DNA from 4 places in the Clostridium fungisolvens genome. Region 3 is predicted to be linked to each of the others. Evidence: riboswitches for the same ligand, from Rfam matches in the RefSeq annotation. Region 3 holds a riboswitch; each other region holds the start of a gene.
The links. A riboswitch is a leader RNA that binds a small molecule or an ion and turns the genes downstream of it on or off. The one in region 3 is predicted to bind cyclic di-GMP.

Region 1: another riboswitch for cyclic di-GMP. It lies ahead of bsdtw1_RS21370 (OmpL47-type beta-barrel domain-containing protein); the one in region 3 lies ahead of bsdtw1_RS10865 (hypothetical protein).
Region 2: another riboswitch for cyclic di-GMP. It lies ahead of bsdtw1_RS23150 (ketoacyl-ACP synthase III); the one in region 3 lies ahead of bsdtw1_RS10865 (hypothetical protein).
Region 4: another riboswitch for cyclic di-GMP. It lies ahead of bsdtw1_RS02920 (family 2 glycosyl transferase); the one in region 3 lies ahead of bsdtw1_RS10865 (hypothetical protein).

The regions. Positions count from the first base shown of each region.
Region 1 is NZ_BLZR01000001.1:4,823,370-4,826,590, forward strand. Features, by position in the region: gene bsdtw1_RS21360 (carbonic anhydrase) at 1-544, shown strand, start outside; gene bsdtw1_RS21365 (DUF6054 family protein) at 601-927, opposite strand; cyclic di-GMP riboswitch class I at 1,235-1,325, shown strand; gene bsdtw1_RS21370 (OmpL47-type beta-barrel domain-containing protein) at 1,411-3,221, shown strand, end outside.
Region 2 is NZ_BLZR01000003.1:3,250-6,470, reverse strand. Features, by position in the region: gene fusA (elongation factor G) at 1-440, opposite strand, end outside; cyclic di-GMP riboswitch class I at 1,285-1,368, shown strand; gene bsdtw1_RS23150 (ketoacyl-ACP synthase III) at 1,463-2,467, shown strand; gene bsdtw1_RS23145 (methyl-accepting chemotaxis protein) at 2,495-3,221, shown strand, end outside.
Region 3 is NZ_BLZR01000001.1:2,522,874-2,526,094, forward strand. Features, by position in the region: gene bsdtw1_RS10865 (hypothetical protein) at 1-1,815, opposite strand, end outside; cyclic di-GMP riboswitch class I at 1,961-2,044, opposite strand; gene bsdtw1_RS10870 (TIGR04540 family protein) at 2,522-2,758, shown strand; gene bsdtw1_RS10875 (carboxylesterase/lipase family protein) at 2,836-3,221, opposite strand, start outside.
Region 4 is NZ_BLZR01000001.1:767,239-770,459, reverse strand. Features, by position in the region: gene bsdtw1_RS02920 (family 2 glycosyl transferase) at 1-1,746, opposite strand, end outside; cyclic di-GMP riboswitch class II at 1,798-1,879, opposite strand; gene bsdtw1_RS02915 (L,D-transpeptidase) at 2,109-2,492, shown strand; gene bsdtw1_RS02910 (MATE family efflux transporter) at 2,598-3,221, opposite strand, start outside.

The sequences.
Region 1 (3,221 bases), 2.3 Mb from region 3:
AAGATATGTTGATAATAAAGTACTAACACATGATATAAGCGATGCTAGACGTAAGAAACTATCTACAGATGGTCAGAAGCCTTTTGCAGTTGTGTTAAGTTGCTCAGACTCTAGAGTTCCACCTGAATTAGTGTTTGATCAAGGACTAGGTGATTTATTTGTTGTTAGAAATGCTGGAAATGTAATTGATCCTATTGCATTAGGAAGCATAGAATATGGAGCCGAACATCTAGGTGCCCCATTAATAATTGTTTTAGGTCATGAAAAATGTGGTGCAGTAAAAGCTGCAATTGAAGGTGGTACAACATCTGAAAATATTACAGCTATAATAGATCAAATAAAACCATCTTATAATAAAACTAAAAATAATAGTCAAAATGCAGATGAAATTTATAATCTAACAATTGATGAAAATATAAAAAATTCTATGAATTTGATTAATAAAAGCTTAGTTATTCAAAAGTTAACTGCCGAAAGGAAGATAAATGTAATTGGAGCCAAGTATCATATGGATACAGGTAAAGTAACCTTTGATATACAGTAGCATTTTTGACAAAAAAGTGCAGCCTTTTAATTAATAAAGGCTGCTAAAAATTTTAATTATATAATATACTCCTTTAATATTTTCTCAATACTGGCTGCAAAATTATCCGCAGCGCCCCAATCAAACTTAAAAAGCCAGCCTTCTGAGCTGCCTGTAGCTATAGCTCTTACATCTGTGTATCCTTTAATATTATCTATTATTACAACTAGTGCAGCCCTATTGCTAGTTCTCATGTAGTATTTTTCATAAACTAATGTTCCTGTACACACTCCATTTTCTAACTCAAAGAACTCTTCGTGTACTAAATCTGCACTTTGGCTATTCTTTACTAACGAAAATGCTTTATTTGGGGTAATATTAACCTTAAAATTATATTTACTCATAAATCTCCCTCCTTTATTAAAAACAATATATCTATTACCTTATATAAATAGTACTAATATATGTACTCTATAATAATCACTTGTCACTAACACATAATTTTACACATCAATATCAATATGCCTTATTAAACCAGGTTTTAACAATACCCTTCTGTATTGTTTATTTACGCTCTATATAGTAAAATTATCATATTAGATATAAAAGAGTAAACTTATTAGTATATATGCTATATTATATTACTTTAAAGTTAAATTTATATAGTTATATTTTTAGTGGTTTTCTAACTATATATCTAAAAAAATTAAAAAGTGAAAAAGGCAAACCATGGGAAACCATGAGACGCAAAGCCAAGGGCCTGTACCACATTTTATCTTGTGGATGGCAGCCGGTTACCACAGGGAATACTAATTTCAATTCTATAGACCTACTTAAGGTCTGTCTTTTCCCTATTTCCCTTTTTCACAAAGAAAGGTAGGGTCAAAATGAAAAAACTTTTATGCAGCAGTTTTCTATTTTTAGCATCACTGCTACTATTCTTCCAACTGGCACCACCAGTGGAAAAAGTCTATGCATTAACAAATAACAATGTGTTACCGCCAAGCAACCTGTCAGTCCAACTTACTACCCCAAGTGATGCGAAACTCTCTTGGAGCTCTGTTTATGGAGCTACTGGTTATAATGTTTATGGAATAACTGATGGTCAACTTAAGTTAGTTGGTACAACAACATCAACCTCTTATTCTTTTAATAACATTCCTGAAGGAGATTATAGTTATGTTGTATCAACATTAAGTACAGATGGAGAGTCAGGACCTTGTGCCCCTGTTACTTTTAATGTTACTTATCCAAATATGACAGCTCCAACTGCATTAACCAGTAAAATTCAAAATGGTAATGATATAGTTTTAACTTGGACAAGCTCTCAATATGCTAAAACTTATAACATTTATCAGATTGGTGCTGATAGCCAAAAGACATTAGTTTCTACATCAAGCACACCGACTTATACTATAACTAATGCACCTGCTGGAAGCTATACTTATGCAGTTTCAGCAGTAAATCCACTTTATGGTGAATCTTCAATATCAGCCTCAACTAATGTAAATATGGTTTTACCAACTATGACAGCCCCAGGTAATTTTGCTTATTCAATATTAAACGGAAATGATATATCTCTGAAGTGGAACGCTGTTAGTTACGCTACAGGCTATAAGGTTTATCAAATTATTGATGGACAAAAAACTTTAAAAAGTACCACTACTGGTACTAGTATTTCATATACTAATATGACTGCTGGTGACTATACGTATGAAGTTCACTCTTATAGCGACAGATTTGGTGAATCTCAAGATGGATCTCAACTGACATTTACTCTGATACTTCCAGTAATGCAGACACCAGGCAGCTTAACTTATAGTATTGCAAATGGTAATGATATTACCTTAAAATGGGCAGCTGTTCCATATGCAACTAATTATACAGTTTATCAAATAATTGATGGAGTAAAGGTTTTAAAAAGTACGTTAACAGGAACAACTGTTACCTACTCTAATATGCCTGGAAATGACTATATTTATGAAGTTCATTCTTATTCAACTCGTTTTGGAGAATCACAGGATGGAAGCCAAATAAGCTTTAATTTAACTTTGCCATCAATGGAAGCTCCAAGTTCCTTAACATATTCTATAGCAAATGGTAATGATATAACTTTAAAGTGGGCCTCAGTTCCATATGCAACCAATTATAGAGTGTACCAAATAGTTAATGGCCAAAAAGTTTTAAAAAGCACATTAACTGGAACTAGTATAACTTATACTAATATGAATGGTGGAGATTATACTTACGAAGTCCACTCCTATAGTGATAGATTCAGCGAGTCAACTGAAGGAAGCAGTCTTTCATTTACACTGACACTTCCGGTGATGACACCGCCAACAGACGTAGTTCAAACTATTAAAAGTGCTACGGATTTCACCTTGAATTGGACAGCATCTCCTTATGCTACGAGTTATAAGGTATATCAAATAGTTAATGGCCAGAAAGTATTAAAAAGTACAGTTACAAGTACTACTGTTTCTTATACAAATATGACTTCAGGTGATTATAGCTTTGAAATTCATTCTTATTCAACCCGTTTTGGAGAGTCTTCAGATGGAAGTACTATAATTGTTACACTGAATGGACAAACAATGCAGGCTCCAACTAACTTAACATATAGTATTACAAATGGAAATGATATAACTTTAAAATGGACCGCTTCACCATATGCAACAAGCTACAAAATATATCAAGT
Region 2 (3,221 bases), on a different contig from region 3:
AATACTTTATCATAATCTGAGTTTTCTCTATCTAACTTGTTTATAAAAAATGCTCTAGGTAACTTCATCTTATTGCAATATTCCCATGCCTTTTCCGTACCAACCTGTATTCCGGCGGCACCACAAACTACAATCATGGAAACATCTATAGCTCTAATCCCTTGTATTTCTTCACCTACAAAGTCAAAATAACCAGGAATATCTACAAGGTTTATCTTTTTATCATTCCATTCAAATGGAATAACAGAAGCAGATAAAGAGATTCCCCTCTTTTTTTCTTCAACATCATAGTCACTTGTAGTTGTGCCTTCTTCTATCTTTCCTAATCTATCAATGGTTTTAGTATAATATAATAAAGCTTCTGCTAGGGCTGTTTTCCCTGATGAACTATGTCCAATTATACCTACATTTCTTAGATTATCAGTTTTATAGTCTTTCATACATTTTATCTTAACTTCATAATCTATAAAGTTAAGATATTCACCTACCTTCCATTAAAATTTAGACTTTAGCTGTATATAAAGCAGTAGTTGATTGATATCTTTTTGAGATTTATTTTGCAAGATACTGTACTTATCTTTTAATATCTTACCGAAACTAAAAAAACTCATATCAACTAGCTAAAGATTTTCAAAGCTAAAAATATTTTCTTTTTGAACAGAATGTATTAATGGTAAATATAAACGATTTAATATTAATGTGTTGAAAGTTAAATTGATAGATTTAATTTTATAGATGTTGTGTATCATATGACGGGATAATCCTATAAAGTATTCAACCTTTATATCGCTTGTAAAAAATTCGCTAAAGCGATCTTCTTTAGTAAATTTTTTTGCGCATCTGCCTTTTCTTAAGCGTATGTGAAGAATCTTACAGGCGGCATATTCTTCTTTTTTATTCTTTAACTTATATTATGTCTTAGTGTATTCGGATAATTATCCTCATATATAATTTAGTTATAAATTCATAAAGAATAAAATAGAATTAGTTACTAATAAATGTATTCATACCTTTTTTATATTATTATAATAAATAATATTCTCTTCCTTAAATTATTATCCTTCTTATTTTCAAAAAATTCTGAAAACATTTTCTATATAACTAATTATTGGAATAAATCTATAAATTATACCTTATATTTAAAATTTTTTATTTAAAAATAACATGCATTGAATTAAATGTTAATTTTTTGTGTATTTATGTACATTTTGTGTAATCTTTGGTAAAATAGTCGTAATTAGTAATTTTACCCAAATCCTTATATTAATAATGTTATCTATTTTTACTTAATAAAGGCAAACCTATCGAAAGGTTGGGACGCAAAGCTATGGATCTAAGAATTTGATTTATGATTGCCAGGCTACTAAGTTTGTTAGATTAAAAATGGACAAGTTTTAATTTGTCCATTTTTATTTTTAATATTATTTTAAATTAAAAATTTTAATTATACGGAGGAGATATTATGGTAAAAAACGTAATAATAAAAGGAGTAGGAAGTTATCATCCTGAAAAGACACTATATAACGATTACTATATAGAACACTATAAAAGATTTGGAACGGAAAATCATGCAATAGGACTTATGGAGAAAATGGGAAGAGACAGAAGAACTATAGCTTCTCCAGACGAAACAAGCATTACAATGGCGGTGGAAGCTGCAAAAGTGGCTTTAGAAAGAAGTAATCTTACCCCATTAGATATTGATGCAATAATATCAGCATCAGATACTCCTGAATTTCTTACACCATGTTGTGCGCTAATTATAAAAAATGAACTAAAGGCAGAAAATGCTACAAATGTTTTTGATATAAATAATGATTGTATAGGTATGCTTACAGCAATCGACATTGCTTCAAGATTTTTAAAATTAGACGATAAATATAAAAGAATTCTTGTATTAGGTTCAATGAACATGTTACCATTTTCTAGAGAAGATGATTTAGTTGTTTATCAAGGTATATCAGATGGAGCTGCAGCTATTATACTTGAAATTGTAGAAGAGGAGGAAGAAAGAGGATTTTTAGGTTCTAGGGTATTCACTGATGATAGTTATAATGAAAATATAAGATTTCCTAATTGTGGTTTGTCAAAAATAACTGATGAAAAAACTTCAAATTATGATCGAAGATTAAAATGGGATCCTTTCGATTTTAGTTTTCTTTCTGATGAATGGACTAAACTTATAAGCTCCTTACTAAGAGATTATAAGCTTACTCCAAAGCAAGTTTCTCATTATTTTATATCACAATTCTCTAAATATGATCTGTATCAAACTATTGAAAAACTGGGTGTAGATAAATCTAAGGCTATATTTATCGGTGATAGATATGGCTATACTGGTTGTGCAAGCCCAATCATGGCACTAGATGATAAATTATCTATTGAAGGTTTTAAGTCAGGGGATATTCTAATATTTTGTTCTGTTGCAGCTGGTTACACTATGTCTTCTCTAATCTATAAATGGTAATTAATTTTTAGAAACAGGGGGATAAGAATGGAAGCCTTATCAAGTAGTATAATTGACTTTCAGAAAAAAACATTAAAATTTGTATTAATAATATATTCTGTTAGTGCATTAATGGCAGGAACATTATTTATAGGTATGAAGGCAATGAATTTATATCCTGAAATAAGTTGGAGCTCATTATATATTTTAATGGCTCTAACCTTATTTGAGGTTATACTTTTTAGATTAGGATACAAATGGGCTATGAAGGATGCCCAATCATGGAAGAGAGGGTTAACTTTTTTAAAAGCTAGCTTAGTGATTATATGTTATGTAAACTATATTTATTTGGCTTGGATGGTTCCATCTAAGGAATTATGGATAGTAGTATTCTACTTCATACTATTAAGTGCACTTTTATTTGATCACAAGCTAACTCTTATTTCAGTGGGAGCTAGCGTACTATCACAAGTGTATATATTCTTTAGTAATTCAAATTTACTGCCTGAAAACCAAGTTTTTTTAAGAGAAATAATTATTAGAATAATTGTGATAACCCTTACTTCTTTTGCTATATATATTTTTACATATTTCTCTTCATTATTACTTAAAGATATAAGTAATAATGAAAAAGATATAAAAGAAAAAAATGAACATATCTTTAATTTATTCTCTCAAATAAGTGAGTTCTCAGAGATGCTATTAAATTCAAGTACTACCTTATCAACAGCTGTTGATCAAGAAGCAAAATCTCTTCAATATATAGCCTCTTTAA
Region 3 (3,221 bases):
ACTAAAGTGACTAGTTTGAAAAGTAAATGTCATAGTTTCTTTATTATAACTTCCTCCTACATTCTCCCATGATTTAGTATTCTCATTATAATAGAAAGCAGAAAGTTTATTTATATCTAAATTTTTAATTTCATCATTTGTAAGCTTTACTGATATAGTTGCTTTTCCACTCTTAAAGATATGAATGTCTTTTACCTTTGTTCCATCATTTTTATACATTTCAAGACTAAAATCAAATAACTTCCCAATATCCTTAATTGAATTTAAGGAATCATCATTTTTTACAATTGCCTCTCTTAACTTAATATAGTCCCCGTTGTTTACCCCATTATAGTCTATAGTTGAAAAAGGAAGTACTAAACTAACATTATTTGCAGTAACCTTTACACTACCTTTTCCCCCATTGGTAGTTGCAGCATCAAACTTTGTTTCTACAGTTTGTACACTATTTGATAGTGTTGGAACTACTGTATTTTCAGTGTCTTTTGATATTTGCTTAGAATCTAATGTCAATACAGCATTTGCACCACTAACATCCACATTGAACTTTTCCTTATTAGTATATTGTGGAGTTGAACTATTGTTCGTAGTTGTACCACTGTTACTAGAACCTGTACTATTTGCTGAATTTGTTCCACTATTTGTAGTAGTATTTGTATTTTGATTATTAGTGCCACTGCTATTATCTACAGAATTTCCAGAAGTTTCTGGAATAGATATTGGTGTATATCCAAACCCTACTATGCCACAAGCAACTAAGTTTTTATCATCATAAACCTCTAGAGCTTTTAATCCACTATCAACGATATACTTTTTTATAAATTCATTACCTTCCAACTTGTAAATAACTCCATCTTGATTTATCCACACGTTTCCGTTAACATCACGCGATGAATAGGTATAGGTATCTGGAAACTTGAATTCCTTTTCTAATTCAAGAGTATCGCTATTAATTTTATACTTCTGGACTATTGCTTCTCCTTCAATAGTACTCCCATTAGAGCCAGTTACTAATTGCCTACCAACTAAAATTATTGAACTCTCAGTACTAGGATATACATTATATATAACCATAGGCTTAGTATTATTAATTGCATATTCTTTTACCAAACCATCTTTCGAAATCTTATAAACCTTATTATCTGTACCTGACTTAATTGATTTATTAAACCACAGGCTACCATCTATACTTTCCTTAAGATGCCCAAAACTATCATAGGTTTGTTCATCTTTTTGTAGCCTGATATCTTCATATGAAAATCCTTTATCATTATATATTATATTTTTTGTATTATTATATAATATTCTCCCATTAGAATCATATGTTGGAATATTGTGCTCATCAGCTTCATACCAAAATACACCATTTGAATCTATGACTATCTTATCTACATAAGCCTGTCCATCCCCGTACTTTGGAACTTCTTTTACATATTCCATTTTGTAAGTATTTAAATCAACTTTATATATTGAGCTTTTCTCATCTTTATCTGAAACTACATAAGCATTATCGTTATAAACGCCTATAAAGCTTAGATACCTTAAAAGATTAAAGTCATCTGATATTATATGCTTTTGTCCATTTTCTTCAACAAAAAATTTTATATTATTGTCAATGATAACTGCATTGTTAACAATAGTTTTATCTTTATATTGATAAACAAAATCTACAGTTTCTTTTCTCCTATCTAAAAATTGAGGAACAGATGAATTAACCTCTTCTGCCATCGCAACCTTTGGTACCCCAATACCAAAACTCAATTGCACTAAAAACATAACTAAGATAGCTATGCTTATGTTCTTTCTTTTTTTCATTTCAAACTCCCCTTACATTAAAAATAAGCTAAAAAAATCTATGGTATTAGTTTTTGAAGTTAAACACCCCCAAACAATTCCATAGATATAGACCGCTTACTTAATAAAAAAGTGAGTTTTTAGTAAAAGCATATCACTATACAATTTAGGTAACCCGGCTGCCATAGTCAATAACCTTAGGCCCGTAGCTTTGCGTCTCTACCTTTCAGTAGATTTGCCTTTATCTATGGTATATTTTATGTAGTATGTAAAATTATATCATAATATGACAAAATTGTGAAGAAAATATTACAATACTGTTAACTTTTTTGGATTGAAAAATTAATTCAATTTAATATATCACCTAACTACATATCACCTCATTTTAGCTTTCATCACTTTAGCATGGCTTGTTAATAATATTTATTTATATTTTCACTTTTATATTTTGTTTAATAAAATATAAAAGTGAAAATATCATATTAATTCTTTGTGTAAACTAATTAAGTCATCGGAAAATTAAATATTTAATTTCGACACCATGTTTTAACAGCTCCTAACTTTTTTAAATTTCACTAAATTAATCTTGATTTTTATTTGCAATAAACAGATAAACAATGTATCATATTTATGTAATATTTAAGGATATGTGGTGCGATAATAATCTTGTATTTATTATAGGTCTATTATTAGCAAATACATAATCTATATAAGAAGGAGTATAACAATGAAAGCAGTATACAAAAACCCTAAGGAATTAGCAACAAAGTTATTAGATGTAGTTGATTCATACAGAGAGGGCTTAACTACTTATGAAAAGTTTGAAAGTACTATTCTTACTCTAATAGAAAAGAACGAGGACAGAATATACAAGAATGGATTTATGCCTACAAAACTAATTAATGTTATAGGTGAAGATAGAAAAGCACTTATCGATGAAGTGGCAAGCAAATTAGATAAGTAGGATTTTTTCAAGGGAAGTAAGTTTAAAATTAAATTTTGAATTTACTTCCCTTTATTTACTACATAGGAAAATATATTTTATTCAGTGTATAGGTTAATATCTTTCCATACCTCATAATTTTTGTTGCTAGGATCCATAAGAATTCTATTATCTTCATTGAATATAAAAGTAGGCCGACTTTCAGCATTGTATTTAGGCCAGAAAACTTCTAAAGCTCTATTAGGATCACCACTTTTTGCAAAGTTTACCCAAGCAGTATGCATATCATCTCTAAGTTTATACATAATATCTTTTGACGTACCTTTCCAAAACCTACGTATAATTCCCCTTCCTAAATTATCCAATGCAATAGGAACCTCTACACCATGTACAGACTTTAATCCAAGTAATCTAGTTAACCTAGGAGCATAATCAAATCTATACATCCAAGTGTCATTGTAACCACTCTGCCAATCAGCCACTT
Region 4 (3,221 bases), 1.8 Mb from region 3:
ATTTAAACAAAGGTACATAGGATTAAAGATTCCTGTATCTTTCTTCTCATAAGTTGAATTCTTATCTATCATAGAAGTACCATCTTTCTTAAGTGCCTTGTACGCGTACATATAATAGAAAGAATCATAATAAGCATCCACAACTATCCTAGATCCTGCTTTTTTATCTAAAGCTATTATCATATCTGTAGGTCTTTTTAGTTCTATGTTTAAGTCTTTATATTTTAAGTTACCTGACTTTGGGGTTATATCAATTGGAATAAGTAACTTATCCTCATCAAAATTAAAATTTTTAACGTCTGCCATAATATATAGATATTTTTCATCACTTTTAGTATATATCTTCATATTATCATCGCTTATTATAGGCTTATCCTTCTTCCAATCTGATACATCACCATCAACATAACATATACTTTCCTTATTTCCAGGGTCAAAAGCTAATATCCCAAATTCCTGCTCATTTGTCTGTGTATTGGACCAGTAAGCTCTTCTATCAGCTATATCAAGATCCATATTGTTCCATGTTCTTTTAAACCATTCGTCTTGCCAGGTGAATATAAGTCCTCCAGCATATCCTTCATCATATATATCCTTAAGCATAGCTACATCCATTTCCCCTTGACTCTTTTCATCTAAGTTCCCTTGATTGTACCCCATATAAACACTTCTATGCGCCATTCCCCTTGCTGCAGGAACACCAAATTCGGCAACTAATACAGGAACTGTATGTTCTTTAATTAAGTCTTTTAAATATGCCTTATAAGTATCTACTTTACCATTTTCATCTTTAAAGCTTGAATATTCATGTTGATAATTCATAGAATCTGGATAATACGGATATATATGATAAGCTGCAAAAAGCCCTGATTTAAAAGTGTCTTTCTTCTTTATATGTTCCGTATTAACCTCAGCCATATCTTCAGTCTCCAATGGTTCATTTGGATGCTTTAACACATCTGTTGTAACCCAATTAGTGAAACTCACAGGCCTTTGCATTTTATATTTTTCAGTCTCATATTGTATTGCATAATCTCCTGACTCACCTAAGAAAATTTCAAAAGGAGAAGCTTTTTCAGTATATAAGAACTTACCATTATAATCGCTTATATTCTTATTAATAGCATTAGTGTTATTTACAAGCTCAGGGTCCCACTCAATTCCTAGTATCCATCCCATAACATAAGGGGATACCTCCTTTGTATAATTACCACTAGCATACCCACTTTTAGCCGATAGTTTTGCATTTCCATGAATTATATCTACAAGCGTCTTTATATCTTCTTTGAATCCATTCTTAATCTTTGGGTTATGTGTATTTTTAAATTTTTTTAGATCATCTTCATTTGCCCAAACCCCTTGAAAAATATATAATGGTTTTATTGCAGTCCTATTATATTCATATAAAGCATCATAGAACTCTGGTTTAAGAATTGTATATACTCTTATAGTATCTGCATTCATGGCTGAAATCTCCTTAAACCATCTCATATACTCATCCTTAGTTATTGCTAGTTCCCCTGGATAAGCGCCTGGTTTAGCAGCTCCTATATTTACTCCTTTAATAAAAGATTTCTCCCATTTCCCATACTTGTATATATAAAAAGACTTACTATCAACCTTTGCTATATAAGAAACTCCATTCTCCTTATATATAGATACTTGATTCCTAACTAAAAACAAGTACTTATATCCTAAAAAAAGTAGCAAGATCGTAATGATTGAAAATATTATAAACTTCTTCAATTTTATCCCCCTCAAAATTTCCAAAAAACTCAAAATGCAACCGACCTACTATTATAAGTTGGCCGGTTGCACTACTCGCTCACCATATACAAAGTGCCCAATTAAGTATATAGATCAAAGCCTCCACTATTAAAATATAAATTCTAGCAGTACTCCATTCATTGATAGATGTACTTAATCAATAATAACTATTAACTAATACATATATATACATAATATCATAAATTATTCCTACTTTCCTATATTTTTTAATTAATTTTATATAGATGAACTACTTCGTAATCCATCTATAACTTATATTCACTCAATTTTACTAATCATAATAATATATTCTATATTAATTATTATTTTTTAGGAGTTTTATGTTTGATTATCCATTCTCTGATGACTATTTTCAATATTACAGGGCAATTTATAGCATCACAATTAATACGGAAGCCCATACACTAACTTTATTTAAGTCTGGTAACTTTTTCAAATCCTATACAGTTGCAGTTGGAAAATCTTCTACCCCTACTCCAAAGGGAACTTTTAAGATAATAAATAAAGCTATAAATCCAGGTGGTCCTTTTGGTGTAAGGTGGCTAGGACTGGATGCACCTAATGGTGATTACGGCATCCACGGAACTAATAATCCTGCCTCCATAGGCAAAAATGTGTCAAATGGTTGTATTCGTATGTATAACAAAGATGTACTGGAGTTATCAAGCTTAGTACCTTTAGGTACGGTTGTAAAGATCGTTTAAAAATAGTATATTAATACAACCTTGAAAAAAGTCTAAATTATATTGATTTTCGTTTTACCAATATAATTTAGACTTTTTTAGTTTTATATCTATATACGATTCAAATTAGCTTTTCTTTATATTCTTTATAAAGAAAGGCACCTCATAACTTAGCATTACAATCCATCCAAGACCACAACTTAATGCTATACCTGCAACTCCAAATCTTGGAGCAAAAATGTAAGAGAAAATTACTCTTCCAATCATTTGTACAAAGGTTGACATTAATGTTATCTTCAAATCACCCATTCCCCTAAAGTACCCTTGTATTCCATTTGTCCAACTAGGTAGTAAATAGAAAAATGCCATCATTTCAAGATACATTACTCCCATATTTACAACAGCATCATCGCTGCCATTGATAAAGAGCTTCATTATGCTCCTTGATCCTAAAAAAATCACTGCACATATTATGAACCAGTAAATAGTTTCTAACTTTAGTCCTGTCCATAAGCCTGGCTTAATACGATCATTTTTCTTAGCCCCTCTATTCTGAGCCAAAAAAGTAGTCATTGCTTGAGCTATACTTTGTTCTGGCATAAAAGCAAAATCATCTACTCTATTAACTGCATTAAAGGCTGCAATAGCTTGTACGCCTAATGGGTTCACTGCACCTTGAACCAATACTTTTCCTACATATAGACACGTTTGCTGCATTGCAGTAACCCAACTATAATTTATTGTACTTCT